Regions from separate parts of the Microbulbifer sp. TYP-18 genome, predicted to be linked through region 1. Evidence: predicted binding sites of a transcription regulator. Region 1 holds the regulator's gene; each other region holds the start of a gene.
What was found. The regulator PhoB, encoded in region 1, activates phosphate uptake and scavenging genes when phosphate is short. The targets are predictions, from matches to a motif close to TGTCATAAANNTGTAACA.
Positions count from the first base shown of each region.

Region 2: the regulator PhoB is predicted to act here: its motif matches at 3,087-3,104, upstream of ABVT36_RS11000 (phosphatase PAP2 family protein).
Region 3: the regulator PhoB is predicted to act here: its motif matches at 5,347-5,364, upstream of ppk1 (polyphosphate kinase 1).

Region 1 covers NZ_JBFRBC010000002.1:357,966-365,166, forward strand. The annotation lists gene ABVT36_RS03640 (DUF938 domain-containing protein) at 1-138, shown strand, start outside; gene ABVT36_RS03645 (hypothetical protein) at 140-502, shown strand; gene phoR (phosphate regulon sensor histidine kinase PhoR) at 570-1,871, opposite strand; gene phoB (phosphate regulon transcriptional regulator PhoB) at 2,022-2,726, opposite strand; gene ubiA (4-hydroxybenzoate octaprenyltransferase) at 2,923-3,807, opposite strand; gene ABVT36_RS03665 (chorismate lyase) at 3,804-4,481, opposite strand; gene ABVT36_RS03670 (dicarboxylate/amino acid:cation symporter) at 4,577-5,884, shown strand; gene ABVT36_RS03675 (hypothetical protein) at 6,030-6,725, opposite strand; gene recG (ATP-dependent DNA helicase RecG) at 6,841-7,201, opposite strand, start outside.
Region 2 covers NZ_JBFRBC010000011.1:95,498-102,698, reverse strand. The annotation lists gene ABVT36_RS11005 (hypothetical protein) at 210-2,813, shown strand; gene ABVT36_RS11000 (phosphatase PAP2 family protein) at 3,138-3,668, shown strand; gene ABVT36_RS10995 (MJ1255/VC2487 family glycosyltransferase) at 3,665-4,744, shown strand; gene ABVT36_RS10990 (ATP-binding protein) at 4,769-6,136, opposite strand; gene ABVT36_RS10985 (response regulator transcription factor) at 6,151-6,834, opposite strand; gene ABVT36_RS10980 (PepSY domain-containing protein) at 6,877-7,191, opposite strand.
Region 3 covers NZ_JBFRBC010000002.1:31,184-38,384, forward strand. The annotation lists gene ABVT36_RS02375 (MarC family protein) at 1-572, opposite strand, end outside; gene aceK (bifunctional isocitrate dehydrogenase kinase/phosphatase) at 661-2,415, shown strand; gene ABVT36_RS02385 (hypothetical protein) at 2,614-3,093, shown strand; gene ppk1 (polyphosphate kinase 1) at 3,122-5,179, opposite strand; gene ABVT36_RS02395 (Ppx/GppA family phosphatase) at 5,385-6,851, shown strand; gene ABVT36_RS02400 (YdiU family protein) at 6,848-7,201, shown strand, end outside.

The DNA of each region.
Region 1 (7,201 bases):
GACCCGGACATGGGCATCCGCGACCTGGAGTGGCTCGACAGCCTGGCGGAGGCGGCGGGCCTGCGACGGACGGAACTGAATTACCTACCGGCCAACAACCAGTTGATGGTGTGGCACAAAACAATAGAGGGGAGTTGAGATGCCCGAGTGGTTTGAAATGTCCGTGGTTATCGCCTTCGCCATTGCAGCGGTATTTTTTTTCGCCAAGTACCGGGAGACGGCCACCGCCCTACACGAATGCGAACGCATGAAGAAACGCCTCTCCGGCGATCTGGACCGCTACCGGGATGTGCCTCGCCTGCGCGCCCTGCGCGACGCTCTGATATCCACCGATCAACTGCCTGTGGATGACGACGGGCGCGAACACCTGCTGGTGCGGGACTCTGAACGCCAACTGTACCATGTCACCCTGGGCCACCAGGCGCAGGCCGTCAGCGAAGGCCAGGAGGTGACGTACCGCAGGGACGGTATTGAGCGGCTGCTGCAAGAGCTGGGAGACTAGGGCCTGTTGAGAAAGTATTTTTCAACAGCCTGCTAGGTCTGTTCACACCGAGTAAGTTGGCCCTAACTCAGGCCGCCGTTGCCGAGTCCAGTTTATGGGGTGGGAAATGCAGGGCAAAGGTACTGCCGCAGCCCGGCGTACTTTCTATGGTCATGTCGGCGCCGTGGCGCAGCAGTATATGTTTGACAATGGCAAGGCCGAGGCCGGTGCCGCCACTGTCCCGGGAGCGGCCCGCATCGACACGATAGAAACGCTCGGTGAGGCGCGGAATATGAATGGGCTCTATGCCGATACCACTGTCCCGCACGGAGAAGTGGCCTCCCTGCTCATCCACCCACCAGCGCAGGGCGATGGGACCGCCTTCCGGGCTGTATCTGACTGCATTCAGTACCAGATTGGCAAAGGCGCTGTGTAATTCCGAGGCCTCCCCGGTCAGCACCGCGTCCCCGCTACAATCGATGCTGATCTCATGCTGCCCGCCGCTGAAACTGCGGGCCTCGTGGGCGACCTGCCCGATCAATTCCCTGACCGACACCCTGTCGCTACCATGATCGAGTTCGGACGTCTCCAGCCTCGACAGCAGTAGCAGGTCGTTGACCAGGTCGGTCATACGGTCTGCCTGCTCGCGCATCTGCAGCAGCGGGCGCTGCCAGCCCGCCGGTGCCTGGCCACTGGTTTCCAGGGTTTCCAGATAGCCGGCGATCACCGTCAGGGGTGTGCGCAGCTCGTGGGAGACATTGGCGACGAAATCCCGGCGCATCTGCTCCAGGTTGTGCAGGCGGGTGATATCGCGAACTATCACCAAGGCCTCATCGCGTCCGAAACGGGTGACCTCCAGCTGCAGGGTGCGCGCCTCGTTCCCCGGCGCCGGCATGGTCAGCGGTGTGCCGGCAGATGGCTCCCCAGTGTGCATCAGGCGGACAAAACCCGGATCGCGCACAAAATTCACCAGTGGCTGACCGGTATCCCCGGGCTGCAGCGCCAGCAATTCGCCCCCAGCCGGATTCCACCAGGCCAGATTGCCGCCATCCTCCAGTGCCACAATGCCCTCGCGCAGGGCGCCGGTGCTGTCCTGGACCCGGCGCAACATGGTGTGGAGTTTCTGTTTCTCGCGGCGGTGACGGCGCTGCATCCGGTAAAAATCGTCGAAGATCTCGCCCCAGATACCAAACATGGTGGGCACTGCACCCCGGCGGCCGTTGGCCAGCCACAGGCTAAAGCGACTTTGCTGCCACAGCATCCAGCTCACATAAATGGCAAGCCCCATGGCAATCGCTAACAGCCAGTTCCCAGACGAGAAACCGAAAATAATACAGCCGAGAGCAATGACCAGAAAGCGCGCGAGTTCGCCGATACTGCGTTCCAGCATGGTGGTTGGTTCTCTCCATCATTGGATTCGAGCGGGGGCAGGTCCGTAGCGACCATTCGCTCTGGGCGCCGGCATTTTATTGGTATGGTAATCTTTCGCGCCGGGGCCCGGGTCTGTCCAGCGAACCCCCGATCCCGCGTGGGGGAATTGTCACACTTTTTCCGCAGTTTGCACAGAAAAGCGATAGCCGGTACCGCGCACCGTCTGCACATAGCGCTCGTGGCCGTCCAGGCTCAGCGCCTTGCGCAGACGGCGGATATGCACGTCCACGGTGCGCTCCTCTACATACACATTGCCACCCCAGACATGGTCCAGCAGCTGGGCCCGGGTATAGGCCCGCTCCTGATGGGAGAGGAAGAAAGTCAGCAGGCGAAATTCGGTGGGCCCCATATCCACCGCCCGGCCGTTGATGGTGACCCGGTGGCAGATGGGGTCGAGCACCAGTTTGTCGGCGGTGAGGGGCTCCTCCGGTGAAGACGGCCCGGCGCGGCGCAATACCGCTTTCAGGCGCGCCACCAGCTCCCGGGGGGAGAAAGGTTTGGTGATATAGTCATCGGCGCCGGTTTCCAGCCCCTTGATTTTGTGATCCTCCTCGCCCTTGGCGGTGAGCATGATAATCGGCAGCGAGGCGGTCAACTCGTCCCGCTTGAGACGGCGGGCCAGCTCTACACCGGAAATATCCGGCAGCATCCAGTCCAGCAGCATCAGATCCGGCTTTTCATCGATTGCCAGGGCGTGCGCGGCCTGGGCATTCTCCGCTTCGATACAGCGGTAGTCTGCCATCTCCAACGCCACACGCAGCATTTCCCGCACTGACGCTTCATCATCGACGATTAGAATGGTTTTACTGTGCATCCTGATCCCATAAGTGATGTCCGTTCGACGCACATTTAACGGCAACTCAGTGACAAATATATGACAGCCGGAACGCCCTGCACATTAATTTAATGACCCATGGGTAACGATCACCGGGGCAAAAATTCGGGGGGAAACAATCGCCGGAGCATTGGGGATTTAATCCCAACACTGGCGGGAAATCTGGGCACTGGTTTTATCCATTGATGAACTGGTCCACCAAAATTCCAGCAAAGATCAGTGCGCCGACCCAGTTGTTATTGATAAAAGCCTTGAAACAGGCCTCGCGCCGGCGCTCCCGCACCAGCCACTGCTGGTATACAAACAGGCCCGCGACCGCCGCCAGGCTGACCAAATAGACAGCGCCCAGCTGAAACTGCCGCCCGATCAACAGCAGCGCAAAAATTGTCATTCCCTGCAGGGCACCGGTCATGGCGCGGTCCATTTCCCCGAACAATATGGCGGTGGACTTGACCCCGATACGCAGGTCGTCGTCCCTGTCCACCATCGCGTAAAAGGTATCGTAGGCGACTGTCCACAGCAGGTTGGCGGTGAAGAGCAGCCATGCCTGCGGCGGCACTGCACCGGTGCTGGCGGCAAAGGCCATGGGTATACCCATACTGAAGGCCGCGCCCAGGACCACCTGGGGCAGGTGGGTGTAGCGCTTGGCGAATGGGTAGGCGGCCGCCAGCACCACCGCCAGCAGCGACAGCTTTACCGTCAATGCATTGGTAGTCAGCACCAGCAGGAAGGCCGCCAGGCTCAGGCCGGCAAACAGCCACAGTGCGCCGGCCGCACTGACCGCGCCGGTGGCCAGTGGCCGCGCTGCGGTCCGCTTCACCCGGCCGTCCACATTGCGGTCGGCGAAGTCGTTGACCGCGCAGCCGGCGGCCCGCATCAACAACACTCCCAGGGTAAACACCGCAAACAGGTGCAGTCCGGGCCACCCCGGGGACGCCAGCCACAGCGCCCACCAGGTGGGCCACAGCAGCAGCATCCAGCCAACGGGCCTGTCCATGCGGGCAAGCTGCCAATAGGGCAGTACCGCCGGCCAGCGCTGGGCGATTTGTTGACTGATCACTCTGTCTCCCCGAGCTTTATATCGCTGGGCTGCTGTCCGGCGGCGCCGGTACAGGGCGGTCCCGCGGGGCGAAAGCTACTGAGAAAGGTCTCCGCCACCAACAGGGGCTTGTCGCGCAACCAGAAGGTGGAGCGGCGCCCCCAGGCACTGTCCCCTGCGTCCTCCAGTTCCGCCAGCCGGCAGTCCGGGTTGCGCCGCAACTGGTTGAGCAGAATGGGGCCGCGCCGCATATCCGCCTCGCAGAACAGCAGCTCTCCCAGCGGCCGGTCGTCGAGGCTGCGCAGATAGCGGGACTTGCCCTGCAGACTGCGCATGGGCAGCACGCTGCGCGCGTAAACCCAGGGAACACCGCTGCCACACAACAACACCTCGCGCACCAGGGCGAGCTGGCGCGGTCGCAGGCCCAGTGTGCGGCGCTCCTCCTGCGCCGGTCGCCGCCAGCTTTGGCTGAGCACCCTGACGGCCAGGCACCCGCGGCTCTCTTGCTTCAGTGCCGCGGTCAACGAGCCCGGATACAACAGCCAGGGCCGCAGCCGCGCTGGCGGCTGGCCGTGCACAGCCTCCAGCGGTTCAGCCAGCCAGGCTCCGTGCGGAACATAGGGAGAGTGGTACAACGCTGCCCTCGGTGCAAAATCAAAGCCGCATTGTACCCGCTCGGCGGTGGGGTTGATCAAGCCGCAAGGTTGGACCTTTGCTCAGGGGCGCGGCGACGGATATAGTGCCCTTTCCCACGAGACAATAATGAACCCTTCCGAAGAGTGATATCGCTATGGGCCTCACCACCAAAATCGTAATGGCGATGCTGCTGGGCATAGTCGTCGGCGTTTTGCTGAATTTCCTCAATGCCAGTCAACTGCTGGGCAGCGGCGTGACCGAGTTTATCAACAGCTACCTGACAGAGGGCCTGTTCGACATCATCGGGCGCATATTTATCGCCTCGTTGAAGCTGATGGTGGTACCGCTGGTGCTGGTATCGCTGATCTGCGGCGCCTGCGCCCTGTCCGAGGGCAGCCGCATGGGCATGCTGGCGGGCAAAACCGTGGTGCTCTACCTGGTGACCACCGCTGCAGCGATCACGCTGGCACTGTGCATGGCGCTGCTGTTCCAGCCGGGTATGGGCATGACAGACGTGGTGGCCGATGCGACCTTTCAGCCCAAGCCGGCCCCACCCCTGTCGGAGGTATTGGTGAATATCTTTCCCACCAACCCGGTGGACGCCATGGCCAAGGGCAATATGCTGCAGATTATCGTGTTCGCGCTGTTGATGGGTTATGCCGTAGCCCGCACCGGCGAGGCCGGCCGCCGCGTAGCCGATTTCTTCAGTGACCTCAACGATGTGATTATGCGCATGGTCGGCGTGCTGATGGTATTTGCCCCCTATGGGGTATTCGCCCTGCTGGCGAACAAGATTGCGCAACTGGGTGTCGATGCCATATTCCAGCTGGGCAAGTATTTCCTGGTAGTGCTGGCGACCCTGCTGCTGCACGCGCTGGGTGTCTATTCGATTCTGCTCAAGCTGCTGTCGGGACTGAACCCCCTCGAACTGCTGAAAAAAATGCGTCCGGCCATGGTGTTCGCCTTCAGCACGGCCTCTTCGGCGGCGACGATTCCAGTGACTCTCTCCACGGTGGAAAAGCGCCTGGGGGTGGACAACAAGGTGGCGGCCTTCACTATCCCCCTGGGGGCGACTATCAACATGGACGGCACCGCCATCATGCAGGGTGTAGCCACGGTGTTTATCGCCCAGTTGTACGGTATCGACATAGGCCTGGCGGGCTATCTGACAGTCATTCTCACCGCAACCCTGGCTTCCATTGGAACTGCAGGTGTGCCCGGCGTCGGGCTGATCATGCTGGCCATGGTTCTGCAGCAGGTGGGCCTGCCGCTGGAGGGGATTGCCATAGTGATAGGCGTCGACCGCCTGCTGGACATGGTGCGCACCGCGATCAACATCACCGGGGACTCTGTCATCAGCACCATCGTGGCGAAGAGTGAGGGCGCTTTCGACGAAAGCGTTTTCAATGACCGCAACTACACCGCGATCGACGGTGCCGCTGCGGCCACCGCCGCCCGCTGACTGCGGCGGAATCCCCTGGCAGGGATTTTCGGGATCGCAATTCAGGCCTGGCGGCTCGATTTGTCGTGGAGAGTTTGCGGACATGCGCCGCAAACCCGGGTTTATGGAAGCCGCAAAGGGTTTTTCAGCAACCGGTTAGGGCCTGTTAACCGGTGGCGGGGAGCAGATCGCGCAGTTCGTCGGCCTCCAGGTCGCCGTCTGCGCGACGCACCAACCTCCTCGCCACTTCGCTCAGGACCTCGCTAATAGCGGCATCGGTGGTATCCTGGCTGTTGCTGCCGTCAGCGGCGGACTTCACGGTGTAATCTTTTTTCACCCTCAGCCTGCCGACGTCTATATCGCGACTAAACAGGCTGCGATCGGCGCGATCGCGAACCTCTATGCGCACCGACCCCTCAAGACGTATGGTACCGCGCTCAACTTCATAGCCGTCGCTGCTCTCCAGCGCCACCAGGTTTTTAACCACGGTGAGCTGCGCGATGGTGCGCAACGTCAACAGCGCCTCAGTCTGCGTCAGTGGAACCTCCTCATCGACGAAAAACTCCCGCAAATGCCGTTGCATTTCACTGTCGAATTGCGCGCGGTACCGGGCCAGGGCCGCATTCCGCAACGCGCTGAGTTCCCCTTCGCCACCGGCCTGGGCGAGCAGCTGATAGAGTTTGGCGCCGTTGACCGGCACCGGGATGTTCAGGTGGATCCGAATGGGGTCTATGGTCAGGGTGGGATTGGCCTCATCCGCCCCCAGGCCAAAGAGCCCGCCCTGGGCAGTGGCGCTCTCTGCAGTCAAGAGCAGCGATCCAGAAAGCATTAGGCTGCAGAGCATAGTCGTCATTTTTGTCATTTGTTGCTCTCCCTGGATACAGAAAATGGGCGTTTAACGTCAGGCCTTCATTCGCAGGCGTCTATAAGCACCCCAAGGCTGCCAGCTACCGCGCCAGAGAGCAACCGCCCGTCGCTCAGACTTCGGCAAAACGCGGCTTGTTCTGTAACCAGCGGGCGATCAGCTGCTGGCGCAGCGGGTCGCTGAGCGCCGGGTCAGCAGCGATTTTCTGTATCTGGGGCAACAGGTGCGCATGCCTCTGCAGGTCTGCGATCCGGTGTTCTATTTCGCCGGTCTGCCGGGTTCCCAGTATTTCCCCCGGCCCCCGCAGGCGCAGGTCTTCCTCGGCGATGGCGAAGCCGTCACTGTGCCGCCGCATCGCCTGCAGCCGCGCGCGGCCCGTTTGCGACAGCGGTGTACCGTAGAGGAGTACACAGTGGCTGGCGATGGAGCCCCGACCCACCCGGCCGCGCAGCTGGTGCAGCTGGGCCAGGCCG
Region 2 (7,201 bases), on a different contig from region 1:
CAGCGCACAAGCGCCACCAGCCTGGACATATAAAGTCCCGGCGAGCCTTTTACATACCAACTCCAGGAGGGATCAATTTATCAGCGGCCTGATAATTTGGCACAAATAATCTGAGACGTGATAGGCAGTTGTAAATATAAGTATTTTTTATACTGCACTGGCAGGTAAAAAAGTTACGCACTACTAATAAGTACAAAGGATCTATACACATGAGAGCTCTAATAAGAATTTTCCTGGCGGGATCGATATTTCTGCCGGGCTTAGCCTTCTCCGCCGAGGAATGGCAGAGTAAAAATTACTCAGGGGGCAATCAAGTCTGCCTTGATGGCAACTTATACGAAGCCAAATGGTGGGCCGGCTCCTCTGACAAACCGTCACCGGACGCTCCAACATCGGTAGCTGACCCTAACTGGGGTCAAGAGGCATGGTTACTGATTGAGTTGAATGCAGTGGAATGTGGAGGTGAAGATACTACGGTCAATACAGCACCTATTGTAGTATTGGAGCCAGAAATAACAGTACAAACGCCTACAGCAGTTACCCTTGATGCCAGTGGCTCTTATGACGAACAGTCAGATGCCTTAACGTATCAATGGACCCAAATACAAGGCCTGACGCTACCTATAGCGAATGCAGGTCAGGCAAAAGCAACCATTGACCTTCCAAGCCTATCCGAAGATACAAGTTTTATCTTTGAAGTAGCTGTATCGGATGGCACATCCACAGCGAGCAGAAGTATTATCATTGATGCCCGGGCATCTGTAGCTGACAATCATGCACCGGTAGCCAATGCAGGCGCTGACTTCACCGTTCAGTTACCGAAGCAAAATATCAGTCTAAATGCATCGGCTTCAACGGATGCAGACGGCGATAACCTGACCTATCACTGGACACAGATTTCAGGCCCCCAGGTTTTACTCCACAATAGTATGACTGCGCTTCCTTATTTTTCCGTTGTGAGCTTGGAAACCGAGGCCCAGTATATCTTTGAAGTAAAGGTAAGCGATGGAGTAGAGACAGCTGCGGACCGCGTGACTGTGACTTTAAAGCCAGAAGCGTTGGGAGGTGACAGCGCTTACCAATATGATATTGGTCAAATAAATACGAAAAATGCGCTAGAAGAAAATACCGTATTTATTGTTCAGATAAATAATCCTTCAGATTCACTTGATTTTGAATGCAGCATTCCAGCGGGCTGGTTACTGAATTACCAGTGGCCTTATCAGCTTGGAAAATGTGTTAACGGTATGACGGATACTGTCAAGATCGGTGAAAAAAGTTCAGATACAAATCTTATTGCACCGCTTCAATCCAGCTATAGAAACCGAATTTGGGCAAAAGATGCCAGCACACAATTTGACTATCGGATAAAACAGGAGACCAACCAGCAAGGCGAAACTGTAGAATACCAAAACAACAGATTAATTAGAATCAAGCTGGATAAAACACAAACCAAGGCAGCCAAATCCTCACAATTATTATTAAGCCATATACTTGAACTCAACAAGCCTGCAAAAGTCGACCTAAGCAACATTTCCATAACAGACAATACGCTGACAAACAATACGCCTTATACATTAAACAAATTAAATCTGGCATTGAATAACAATGTATTCAAGGTAACCTTGGAACCTTCACTGCCGGCTTACTCAAAGGCAAATATTGCCACTGAATGGACTGGTGCCACAGTTATCAACTCTGAATCAATATCGAATTCAGTCATTAACTATCAGGCACAAAGGATACACGTTCAGACTTCCAATTCGCGTTATTTGAATAACGTGGAGCGCTCGAACTCTGAAAAAGCTCAAATTTATGATCGCTTTATGATGAACTCTCCGGAAAGTTTAAATGAAGTGACTGAACACTTAAAGCTTATTTGCAACGATAATTCCACCTGTAAAAACTACGGAGATACCGCTGAAAACTATGCAATAGATACTTATTTTGCCAAGTCAGTATCTGCTGTAAATACTGACTTGTGGATTGATAACGATGTATGGGGTTTGGCGACTGCATCAGCGTTAAGCTTTATTGCAACCTCCATGTCAGAGAACAGTCACGTAATCTGGATGCATCCCACACTGATGGGTTATATGGCAACGGGAACCTACAGCAAGCAGATAGAGGGTTGGCAGGCGTTAATACATGAGTATTATCATAATCATGGATTTGGTCATGCGGACGGATGGCCATCAGCAAATGGAATCGATGATTTGTTTGGTAAAAAAGTAGTCGATGACTATCTGGTTAATATCGGAACCCAGTATATTCCATCCGACATCGTTACAATGCGACGTTACGATAAAACCAGCGATGAGTATATTTTTGAGCTTTACAGCGATAAATTTGATGTTGAGCAATTAAGTTTAAGGCTTTTATCAACGGATGACCTACGCATCGAAGTTACCCAAAATAATACCAATCAAGTAAAACTAAAATTTGTAGATACACCAGTGGCTGGCGTGTACCTGTCATTTTTTACGGACAAATCGCCGCAAATGTCAACCGTCGCACTGGATTTCACAGTTGAAATAAACACGAAGTTAGCACTGGGCAAATTTAATGATAATATTGCAGGCTTGCTGTCCGAGTACGATATTATTTACGTCAGTACAGCAGATGGGGCCTGGGCTGGAGAGTTTTATCTTCCAAGTGACAACGTCCAAAAAGGTAAAATCGTGAGTTTTACTCATAAGGCCACCTACTCGTCTTCTATCTACCATGACGGGCTTAGAGAGGTAATTAGAACAGGGGAAGATCGGGCCTATGAATTCAATGGAACCCATTGGGAAGTTATAGATGAAGAGTAAAACTTTACGCCCGACCCGGTAGCCAATAGGCTGCGGAAAAAGATATGCCAGCACCTGCTATATAGGCAGGAAGGTTGGGGCCGCAAATCAGGCCTGTAACGCGTGATTTGCGGCCGGCAAGCCCTTACCCAGGGCCTGTGGCGTCAATTGAACGTGTTGGCTCCTCAAGGACAAGCAGCCCTGACCTTCGCCAAGCGGTGCCACAGGCTTCGCTGGGGTAGTAATCAATGTATCAGAGGTTTCCGGAGCCCACCCCTCCAAATTTCATTTTCCTGACATAAATCTGTCAACACTGCGCAATCTGTGCCGCCTAAGTTGGCTCCCATGCGAAACCTAGCCGTCACTATCAAAAGTTTCGACGTGTCACTGGCCCTGCGTATGGTGCAGCGCGCTTCGAGACCCTCGTCCTGCAAAAGCTATCTGTGGCTGTCCAGGTCCGCGGACGGTTGGCTCTATCTGCTCTCGCCCCTGGCAGTGGCACTGGTCAGCGGCACCGCCGCTGCGATCAAGTTTTTATACATCTGTGGCGCCGCCTTCGCCGTGGAGCGATCCCTCTACTGGACCATCAAAAACACCACCCGGCGGCTGCGCCCGCCGCAGGCGATTCCCGGCATGCGCTCGATCATTGTCGCGAGTGACCGTTTCAGCCTGCCTTCCGGGCACACCTCCGGCGCCTTCCTGTTCGTCACCCTGTCGTCCCAGCTATTGAGCCCCCTGTGCGCCCTGGGCTACTGCTGGGCCGCGGGCGTGGGCACCTCGCGTGTCGGCCTGGGTGTACACTTCCCCACCGATGTGTGTGCCGGCGCGGCGCTGGGCACCGGTGTCGGCCTGGCACTGGGCGGAGTTGTGCTGTGAAAATACTCTATGGGGTACAGGGTACGGGCAATGGACATATTTCCCGCGCCCGGGCCATGGCCAAGGCGCTGCAAAACCACCCGCACTTGGAAGTGCAGTGGCTGTTTACTGGCCGCCCCCGCGACAAACTGTTCAGCATGGACGCGTTTGGGGACTTCTGGTGGCGTGAAGGGCTGACTTTTGTGCACCGCAAGGGCAGGATCGACCAATTGGCGACCGCCAGGCAACTGCACCCCGGCCGGCTGTTCAGGGACATCCGCGCGCTGCCGGTGCGCGACTACGATCTGGTGATCAGCGATTTCGAACCTGTGTCCGCCTGGGCGGCCAGGTATCGCGGCAGAGACAGCCTCGGCCTGGGGCACCAGTACGCCTTTGCCTATCCAATACCGGCGCCGCGCCACAACTGGCTGGCCCGCGCCATACTGCGGCTGTTCGCACCCACAAAGACCGGCCTCGGCAACCACTGGTATCACTTCGGCAACCCTATTCTGCCGCCCATTGCCCAAACCCACAGCGGGGACGCCAGCGACGGTGATCATATCCTCGTCTACCTGCCGTTCGAGCACCACGAAACCCTGTTGCGGGAACTGGCCAAACTACCCCAGCGGTTTATCGTCTACGGTGTGCCCACCGACCTCGCCGCGGCACAGAATCTGCTTCTGCGCCCCCCCTCGGTGGGCGGCTTCCAGCGGGACCTGGCCTCCGCGCAGGCGGTCATCTGCAACAGCGGCTTCGAGCTGATCGCGGAGACGCTGGCACTGGGCAAGCCCATCCTCAGCCGCCCCCTGGCGGGACAGTTCGAACAGGAAGCCAACGCCCGGGCGCTCTCGATGCTGCAGTTGGCACAGGTGGTGAAAAACCTGGATGCCGACAGTATCGGCAGCTGGCTGGCCACCGATCCCACCGGCGTGTGTATCCAGTGGCCGGATGTGGCCGCCAGTATCGCCCTCTGGCTGGCCGAGGGTCGCAAAGTGCCGGTGCAGGCGCTGGCGGACAGCCTCTGGCGACAGGTGACACCCGGTGGGAGCGAGCGGGGCAACGCTGCGCTGCAGGTGGCGGCGGACTATGGCCTGTGAGATTTGCGCTGTGGACGCGCCGGCTTATTTGAGGTCGATGGAGATCTCCGCGCCTCCCATCGCCGACGGCGCCACGGCGATATCACCGCCATAGCTGTGTACTATATCGATCACAATCGCGAGACCTATGCCCTGCCCCGGCTGTCGCTCGTCCGCGCGCACACCCCGCTGGGTCACTTTGCGCCACTGGTCTTCGCTGATACCGGGGCCGTTATCCGCAACGCTGATGTGCAGTCCCCGATCACTGTCGTGATTTTTGATGGCGGCCTCGATGCGCCCGGCGCCGTATTTATAGGCGTTGTCCAGCAGGTTGCCCAACAGCTCCATCAAATCACCTTCATCACCGTAAAACAGGGTGTCTTCCGGGCAGTGTAAACTGACCTCGGCAGGTGTCTCCCGGTAGACTTTTTCCAGCGCTGCAACAATCTTTTGCGCCAGCGGCGCCACTTCGACACCGCGCAGAATCGACTTGGGAGTAGTTGCCACGGCGCGCTGCAACTGGTAGCTGACAATAGCGTCCATGCGCTGCACCTGTTCAATGAGATTGTTGTAGGCAGTGCGCGGGTCGGCGGAGAAATTCAATCCCTTGAGTACCGCCAGTGGCGTTTTCATACTGTGGGCCAGATCCGCGAGGGTGTTGCGGGTTTTCTCCCGCTGGCGGCGTTCATTCTCTATCAGCAGATTGAGGTTGTCGGTGAGGGGTTGCAATTCCCGCGGAAAATTGCCCTGTAGCGTATCGCTGCCACCACGCTGCATTTTCTGCAGCGCCCGGGCGACTGTATTCAGCGGCGCCAGGCCCCAGCGCAACACCAGCCACTGGACCAGCACCAGCAGCACGGCACCGAACCCCAGCCAGCGCCAAAGCGTGGAGCGGAATTGTGCAACCTGGGCGCGCAGGGGTGCAGCGTCCTCCAATACCGCAAAGGTAAACTGCTGCTGGTTGTCCAGCCCCCAGGCGACGCCCTGGCGAAAACTGGAATAGCGCCGTCCCTCCGCGTCACCATCGGCGGCGTCGGGCATGACAATCTGGGTGAAGGCCTGGTCCCCCTGGGGCAGTGGGCGGAGTTGTATCTGGCGGGGTGATATGGCCGACGCCGAACGCCAGATGAGTTTGCCGCTCCCATCAATCACCATACCAATCAGGCCGGAATCCGGCTGGTTGAAGCGCTGCTCCGGCAGTACCGGGGGAAAATAGAGCCGCTCCCCATCCGGTTCCGCCACCGCCAGCAGGGTGTAGACATGCAGTTGCAGCTCGCGCTGTTTCGCCTCCGCCAGCGATATGCGATAGGCGTGCTCCAGCGCACCGGAAATAAACAGTACGAAGATCACCAGCACCGCCGCGGTGACCAGAGACAGACGCCCCTTGAGGGAATTGAGCCAGCTAGCGCGCACGGACAAGGGCCCGTCTAGCGGGATTCATCCGGCGCGACAAATCGATAGCCGCGCCCGCGCAATGTCTCGATCGGCTTCAGCTGCGCTACCGTTTCGAACTTCCTGCGCAGCCGGCCGATAAAAACCTCGATCACATTGCTGTCCCGGTCGCAGTCCTGCTCGTAGATATGCTCCGTCAACACGGTTTTCGAAACCACCTGGTCCGGGTGCAGCATCAGGTATTCGAGTACCTTGTACTCGAACGAAGTCAGTTCCAGCTCTGCACCATCCACCGTCACCCTCTGGGCGCTGGTGTCCAGGGCAATGGACCCGGCCTTGATGGTGGGCGAGGAAAATCCCGCGGAGCGGCGCACCAGTGCGTTCAGGCGGGCCAGCAACTCTTCGGTGTGAAAGGGCTTCACCAGGTAATCATCGCCGCCCGCTTCGAGTCCGGCGACACGCTCCTGCCAGTGCCCCCGGGCGGTGAGAATCAGGATGGGAAAGTGTTTATCTTCGTCCCGCAGGGTCTGAATAACCTGGATGCCATCTATTTCCGGCAGGCCCAGATCCATCACCCCCACGTCGTAGGAGTATTCGCGTCCCAGGTACAGGGCCTCCCGTCCGTCCGGCGCTTCGTCCACCGTATAGCCGGCAGTGCGCAGGGAGTCCGCCAGCTGCAGGCGCAACAACTCCTCGTCTTCCACTAGCAATGCGCGCATGGCAATTCCCCCGCTGATTCAGCGCTAACCCTGGTCCGCGGCTCAGGATGAAATCCGGCCGGTCTTCTTGTCCACATAGACCACATAGACCTGACTTTGATCCGAAAGCCCCTTGACCCGATACATGCGGCGACCATCTCTTTTGACCACCGATATGGCCAGAATCTTGCCGCCATATCGACGCTTGACGATCTCCGCTGCCTCACTGCGGGAGACTCCCGATTGCTGCACCAGGGTAAACAGCGGCTCCTTTATACCGCTGTAGTCGACCGTACGCGCCTGTAAAGGCGGGGCCATTAGGCCCGCGAGCACAGCCGCCGCCAGGTACGGGGACAGCCAGACGCCGGGAAATTTCACTGTTTCGCTC
Region 3 (7,201 bases), 330 kb from region 1:
TTGGTGGTCGCCACCGAGGCGATGATCAGTCCCATTACCCGGCTGACGATACTGGCACCGGCATCACCAATCCAGCGATACACCCAGCGGGCGGTCAGCAACAGCAGCAAAACCAGGCCCAGCACCAGCAGCATGGCGGTAGCGGTGCGCATCTGATGGATGGGGTCGAAGCGGTGATTATCGGTCAACACCACCGCGGCCAGCATGGCCCCCGGCGACGCGATGGATGGCACGGCAAGGGGAAAAATGGCGGTCTCGTGGCCGCTCTGCACCATTTCCACTTCCTGTTCCGGCTTGCCCGGCCCAAAGATCATGGTGAGGGCGAACAGGAACAGCACCACACCGCCGGATACCTGAAACGCGGACAGGGGCACGCCGATGCTCTCCAGCAGAAACTGGCCCGCAACCAGAAAGAACAGCAGAATGCCGGTCGCCACCGCCACGGACAAAAAAGCGATTTTGCGCTTTTGCCACTCCGAATGGCGGGCCGTCACCGCGATGAACACCGGCAGTGTTCCCACCGGGTCTATCACCGCAAAGAAAAAGACAAAGCTACTGATCCAATCGTCCAAGTCCCGCTCCCGCTCACCGTGCTAACATCCGCCGTATAGGGCAATGCAAACTACCCGAGAAGCCGCACCAATGGCAAGAGTTTAGCGCATGACCAATCACTCTCCGACAGCGCGACGCATCGCCAAGACGATCCTCAATGGCTTCGACGCCTACTTCGCCGATTTTCAGAACATCACCCTGGGGGCCAAGGCGCGCTTCGAAAGGGCCGCCTGGCACGAGGCGCACCAGGCCAACCGGGAGCGCATCGACCTCTATAAAACCAAAGTCAACCAGGTGCTCAAGCTGGTGCACTCGGTCACCAGCAAGGACACGGCGGCGCTGGCGCTGTGGCGTGACGCCCGCCACACCTTTGCCCAGCTGATCGCCAATCACAGCAACTACGAAATTGCCGAAACCTTTTTCAACTCGGTGTTTTGCAGCCAGTTCCAGCACGCGCATATCCACGACAGCAACCTGTTTGTGAAGCCTTCGCGCACCCCCGACGACAAGCCGCTGCGGGATTACAGCATCTACATCAGCTACAGTGGTGCCGACGGCCTCGAATCCATGATCGGGGACATTCTCACTGATTACGGCTTCTCCATCCCCTGGGAAAAGCTGCCGCGGGATGTTGAGAATATCTGCGCCGTGCTGCGGGCCCGGCCGCTGGCCGGGCTGGCGGACGACAGGCTGCTGCGGGTGGATATGCTGGAGTCGGTATTTTACCGCAACAAGGCCGCCTACTTGGTGGGGCGCATGATGTTCGACGGACAGGTGATTCCCCTGCTGCTGCCCTGTCTGAACAACGGCCGCGGCGGAATCTTTGTCGACACTGTGCTGTACCGCAACGACTCCGCCAGTATCATTTTTAGTTTTACCCGCTCCTACTTCATGGTGGACGCGCCTATTCCATCGCGCTTCGTACGCTTCCTGTCCACCATAATGCCACTGAAAGAGCGCTCGGAGCTGTACAACTCCATCGGTTTTCACAAGCACGGCAAAACCGAGTTTTACCGGCATATTCTCGCCCATATGAAAACGAGCAACGACAAGTTTGTGGTGGCTCCGGGGATTCGCGGTATGGTCATGAGCGTCTTCACGCTGCCCTCCTATCCGGTGGTGTTCAAGGTGATCAAGGACAGGTTCGACCGGCCCAAGACAGTCACCGAAAAAATAGTGCGGGAAAAATACAAGTTCGTATCCCGCTCCGACCGGGTCGGCCGCATGGCGGATACCCAGGAGTACACCAATTTTATTTTTTACCGCAACCGTTTCAGCGACGAACTGCTGGAGGAACTGCAGGCGCTGGCGCCCTCCAAGCTGCATATGGACGACAAGTGGGTCATCATCAGGCACCTTTATGTAGAGCGGCGCATGGAGCCTCTCAACCTCTATCTCGAGCACGCCAGCGGGGACCAGGTGCGCGAAGCCATGGAGGAGTACGGCAACGCGATCAAGCAGCTGGCGGCGGCGAATATTTTCCCCGGCGATATGCTGTTGAAGAACTTTGGCGTAACGCGGCATGGACGGGTGGTTTTCTATGACTACGACGAACTCTGCCCGCTCACCGACTGCAACTTCCGCAGGATTCCCGACACCCATATGCCGGAACAGGAGCTGGCGGATATCCCCTGGTACACAGTGAACGAGAATGACGTCTTTCCGCAGGAGTTCCGCCTCTTCTTTTCCGGCAATCACGCCGCCCGCGAAGCATTCGAAGATGAGCACAGCGACTTATACGATTACCGCTATTGGCAGCACCTGCAGGAGCGGATACGCGCGGGACATATCGAGAGCGCCTTTCCCTATCGGCGCAAGTGGCGCTTCCGGCGCCGCAGTAACACTGCCCAACCCACGCAATAATTTAGCGCTATAGTCTTTATTATCCCGGCGACAAACCAAGCTGCCAGGATAATGCGGTACAGGCCGGCGCAAGCCCTTGAAAAGCAGGCGATTCCGTGTAATTGCACTGGTTTTCATGGGCGACAATCCAATCGCTGAGGGATCATCCATTGGATTGCAGGGTTAATAGGCAAGGAATTTTCCCCAAAGGAGAAAGGTGTGCGCTTTCGCGCCCCAGCGGCAGCTATCTGCGCTCTATACCTTCTGCTGGCCCAGGGTTGTGGCTACCTGCCCAGTGAAATGCCCGGGGTCAAAGGCAGGGACAGCAACGGCGTCCTCCGGCACACAACCAGGTGCAGCAACGGGGCGCGCGGCTTCAGCCATTTGACGTTTGCCGACCTCTTTATCACCACAGGCGACCCGGACACTCCTTTCCGCGCATCGGACAAGCTCCCACAGGAATACGATGTCAGCGCCTATGTCTGGAGTTACAAATCCTGCGAAGGCACCCCTAACTGCGCGGGCGGCGGTTATTTCACTCTGATTGAGCGGGGCCCCAGGGGGGATTACGGCACCTGGGTGGTGACCCCCCAATACCCGCGGATAGTGGTCCAATCCCGCTGTCGGGACCAGTTGAGGACCGGCGAGCGCTACCGGTTCTCGTTCAGCCGCGGGCAAATGGTGGGTTTTAATCGCTAACAGGTTGCTGAAAAAGCCGGCACCAAAGTCATTGCTCCGACAACTTCTGCCGCTTCAGGTAGGTATAGATAGCATCCTGGGCCCGCAGGTCCCGCCCAGTGCCCCGGTTGGCGATACGGGTGTTGCTCTGCTCCGCATCCAGCACCCGCGCCTTATGATTGTCGCTCCACTGGAGTTCCATAATTTTTTTGATGGAATCCCGGTGCATTTCATCGGTGATGGGAAAAGTCACTTCCACCCGGTGGTCCAGATTGCGGGTCATAAGGTCGGCGGATGACAGCCACACCTGGGGGTCCCCGTCATTGTGGAACAGGTATACCCGCGCGTGCTCCAGGTACTTATCCACCAGGCTGATCACCTCTATATTGTCGGACAGCCCCGAGGTTTCACACACCAGTGAGCACATGCTCCGCACTATGATACGAACCCTGACCCCGGCGGCGCTGGCGCGGTAGAGCCGCTCCACCACCTGGCTGTCCACCAGATTGTTGCACTTGAAAAACAGCGCCGCTTCCCTGCCCGCCTCGGCGGCTTCGATCTCCCGGTCGATGGCGGCGATCAGCGCCGGGCGATTGGTGTAGGGCGACACCGCGATATAGTTGTAGGTGGGGCGCTGATGTGTGTACTGGATAAACTCGAACACCTGGTAAACATCCTGCCCCAGCCCCTGATCGCTGGTAAGCAGGCTGAAATCGCAGTAGACCCTGGCAGTGCTCTCGTTGAAATTGCCCGTGCCCAGGTGGCTGTAGTAAACCCGCTCGCCGCCCTCCTGGCGCAGGATGGAAATCAGCTTGCAGTGCACCTTCAGTCCTGGAACGCCGTAGATGACATTGACCCCGGCGTCGCGCAGTTCATTGGACCAGTGAATATTGGCCAGCTCATCGAAGCGCGCCTGCAATTCCACCACCGCCGTGACCCGCTTGTTATTGCGCACTGCGTTCACCAGCGCCGCCACCACACGTGAATTTTTCGCCACCCGGTAGAGATTGATACGGATTTCCCGTACCTGGGGATCGATGGCGGCCGATATCAGCAGGTTGGTGATGGCGCGGAAGCTGTGGTAGGGGTAATACAGCAGCTGGTCGCGCCGCCTCAGCTGGTCGAATACACTTTCCCCCCGCGGCAGGATCAGAATCGGTTTCGGGCGCTTGTAGCAGAGCCGCGCCGAGTCCGCTGCAAAGGCCATAAAATCCTTGGAGTTGTGGTAGCGCCCTCCGGGTGTATAGCTGTCATAGCGCCCCATCTTCAGTTTCTTCTTCACCAGCTGCAACAGTACCTCCGGCATGCTGGCATCGTAGGCCAGGCGTACCGGGTCTGCCTGTTTGCGCTTTTTCAGGGATTTGGTCACACGGTCGACGATGTTCTGGGTTATATACTCTCCTAGCTCCAGCTCCGCGTCGCGGCTGATTTTGAACATATAGGCCTGTGCGGACTTGATCGGCAACACATTGCGGAACACCTCCGCCAGACAGGCGCGGATGATGTTGTCGAGCACTATGTAAACTTTTTCCTGCCGGTCCCGGCGCGGTGGAATCGTCACGAAACGCGGCAGATTGTCGGTGGGGATCTCCATCGCCGCGAACCGTTCGGAACCGTCCTCAAGGCGCAGGTAAATGGCGAAGTAAATACTGACCTCATTGAGCAGCGGCATGGTGTCGCGGTCATCGATAAAGAAGGGCTCTAGCTCCGGCAGTACTTCGTCGTGAAAATAATTTTCCACAAAACTGAGCTGGCGTTCACACAACTGATCTTCGTTGACTATGTGGATCTGGTGCCTGTCGAGATCCGCCAACACCTTGCTGTAGGCGGCAAAGGAGCGGTGCTGAAGCCGCAACACCTTTTCGTTGATTCTGTTCAACAGTTCGCGGAACCTGTCTCTCTGTTCCGGCCCCTTGGCAAACGCGGCCAGGCGGCGCACATCCGCCACCCGCACACGGTAGAATTCATCCAGGTTGCTGGAAAAGATCCCGAGAAAGCGCACCCGCTCGATAACGGGCACACTCTCATCCTCCACTTCCTGCAGCACACGTTCGTTGAAAGAGAGCCAGCTTAGCTCTTTGGGGTAGAGGGGCGTATTATTGGGCATGCAAAAACGTCCGATCAAAATGGACCCGGGCCAATCCGATTCCCGGTCGGGCCCCGGCACTGGAAGTGAGTGCCTGCATACCCTTACCTCAGTGGATTTCAGGGACGGCAATCAGCGGGGGAACAAGGGGACTGATTGACTGCCGGGTTAATCATAGCAGGGCAGTTTGCTACATTCAGATGACAGTTTATTGACTGAGTAGTGCATGGAGCAGGACATCGAACGCTATGCCGCACTGGACCTGGGGTCCAACAGCTTCCACCTGTTGCTGGCGGAGTTTCGTGAACAGCGTATGGTGCGCCTGCACACCGACCGCTCCATGGTGCGCCTGGCAGAGGGCCTGGACCCAGAGCGCCACCTGGACCCGGCGGTGGCAGAACGGGCCCTTGCGGCACTGCACCGCTTCCGCCCGGTGCTGGCCGGCCTGCCGGCGAACCATGTGCGCTGTGTCGGCACCAATACCCTGCGCCTGGTCCGCGATGCCGACGACTTCCTGGAGCGGGCGGAATCCATCCTCGGCGTGCCCATCGATATTATCAGCGGCATCGAGGAGGCGCGCCTTATCTACAGCGGTGTGATGGCCGCTGCCACCGGCCCCCCGCAACAGCGCTGTGTCATCGATATCGGCGGCGGCTCCACCGAGCTGGTGCGCGGGGTCGAAACCCCACAGCAGTTACAGAGCCTGTTTATGGGCTGCGTCTCATACAGCAGGCGTTTTTTCACCGACGGCATAATTCGCACCGCCAATGGCAATAATTTCCAGCGCGCGCGCCGCGCTGCACGGGCGGAGCTGCAGGAACTGCAGCACCTGGCCGACGGGGCCGAAGTGATCGGCGCTTCCGGCACCATCAAATCCGTCGCCCGGATTCTCAATCGTGGCGAGCCGGGGGAGATCGAGCGGCAGGCGCTGGACCAACTCGCCGCAAAGGTGGCCGACACCCCCCGGGTGGAGGAGATCGACCTGGCCGGCCTGGAGCCGGAACGACGACCGGTGTTTGCCGCCGGCCTGGCGATACTGCACGGCATCTTTTGTGAACTCGATATCCGCGCCATGCGCGTCTCCCCCTACGCCATCCGCGAGGGCATAGTGCACGATCTCGCCGGTCGCCTGCACGGCGGCGACAGGCGCAGCGATACGGTGGCAGCGCTGATGCAGCAATCCCGGGTGGACCGGCGCCAGGCGCAGCGCGTCGGTGACACAGCCCTGCACTTTTTGTCGCAGCTGCGCCCCCAGTCCGACGACGAACACCGGCGCCTGCGCTGGGCCGCGCAACTGCACGAGCTGGGTCTGGCCCTGTCCCACAGCGACTTCCGCAGGCTGGGCGCCTATATGATCGAACACGCGGACCTGGCGGGTTTCGGTACCAGCGAGCAGGAAAACATCGCGCACCTGGTGCGCAATCAGCGCGGGCGCATCAAACCGCCGCGGGAGCACTACGGCTTCCACCCCAGTCCGGACCTGCTGCTGTGCCTGCGGCTGGCCTGTACCATTCACCGGGACCGCAGTGACCGCAACGCCGGCGAGCTGCAACTGGTTGCCCACGCGGGCGGCTACACTCTGCGCGTACACCAGTCGTGGCTGGATCGACATCCCGCTATCGAGGATCTGTTGTACCAGGAGTCGGAGCATTGGCAGAACCAGCCCCTCAGCCTGCAATTGAGCCCACAATGAAGAAGTTGACCCAAGTTGCCCTCAGCCACCGCTACGCCGACCTCGGCGAGGTTTTTGGCAGCCGGGTTGCACCCACGCCGTTTGAACACCCCCGCCTGCTGCACGTCAATCCACAGGTGCTGACGCTGCTGGGTATAGACCCCGCCACAGCCGGCGACCCGGCCTGGGCCGCCATCGGCTGCGGCAAGCGTCTGCTGCCGGGCAGCCGGCCCTTCGCCATGAAGTACACCGGCCACCAGTTCGGGGTCTACAATCCCGACCTTGGGGACGGCCGCGCGCTGTTGCTGGGCGAGATAGAACAGGACCAGCGACTGTGGGAGCTGCACCTGAAAGGTGCCGGCAAGACGCCC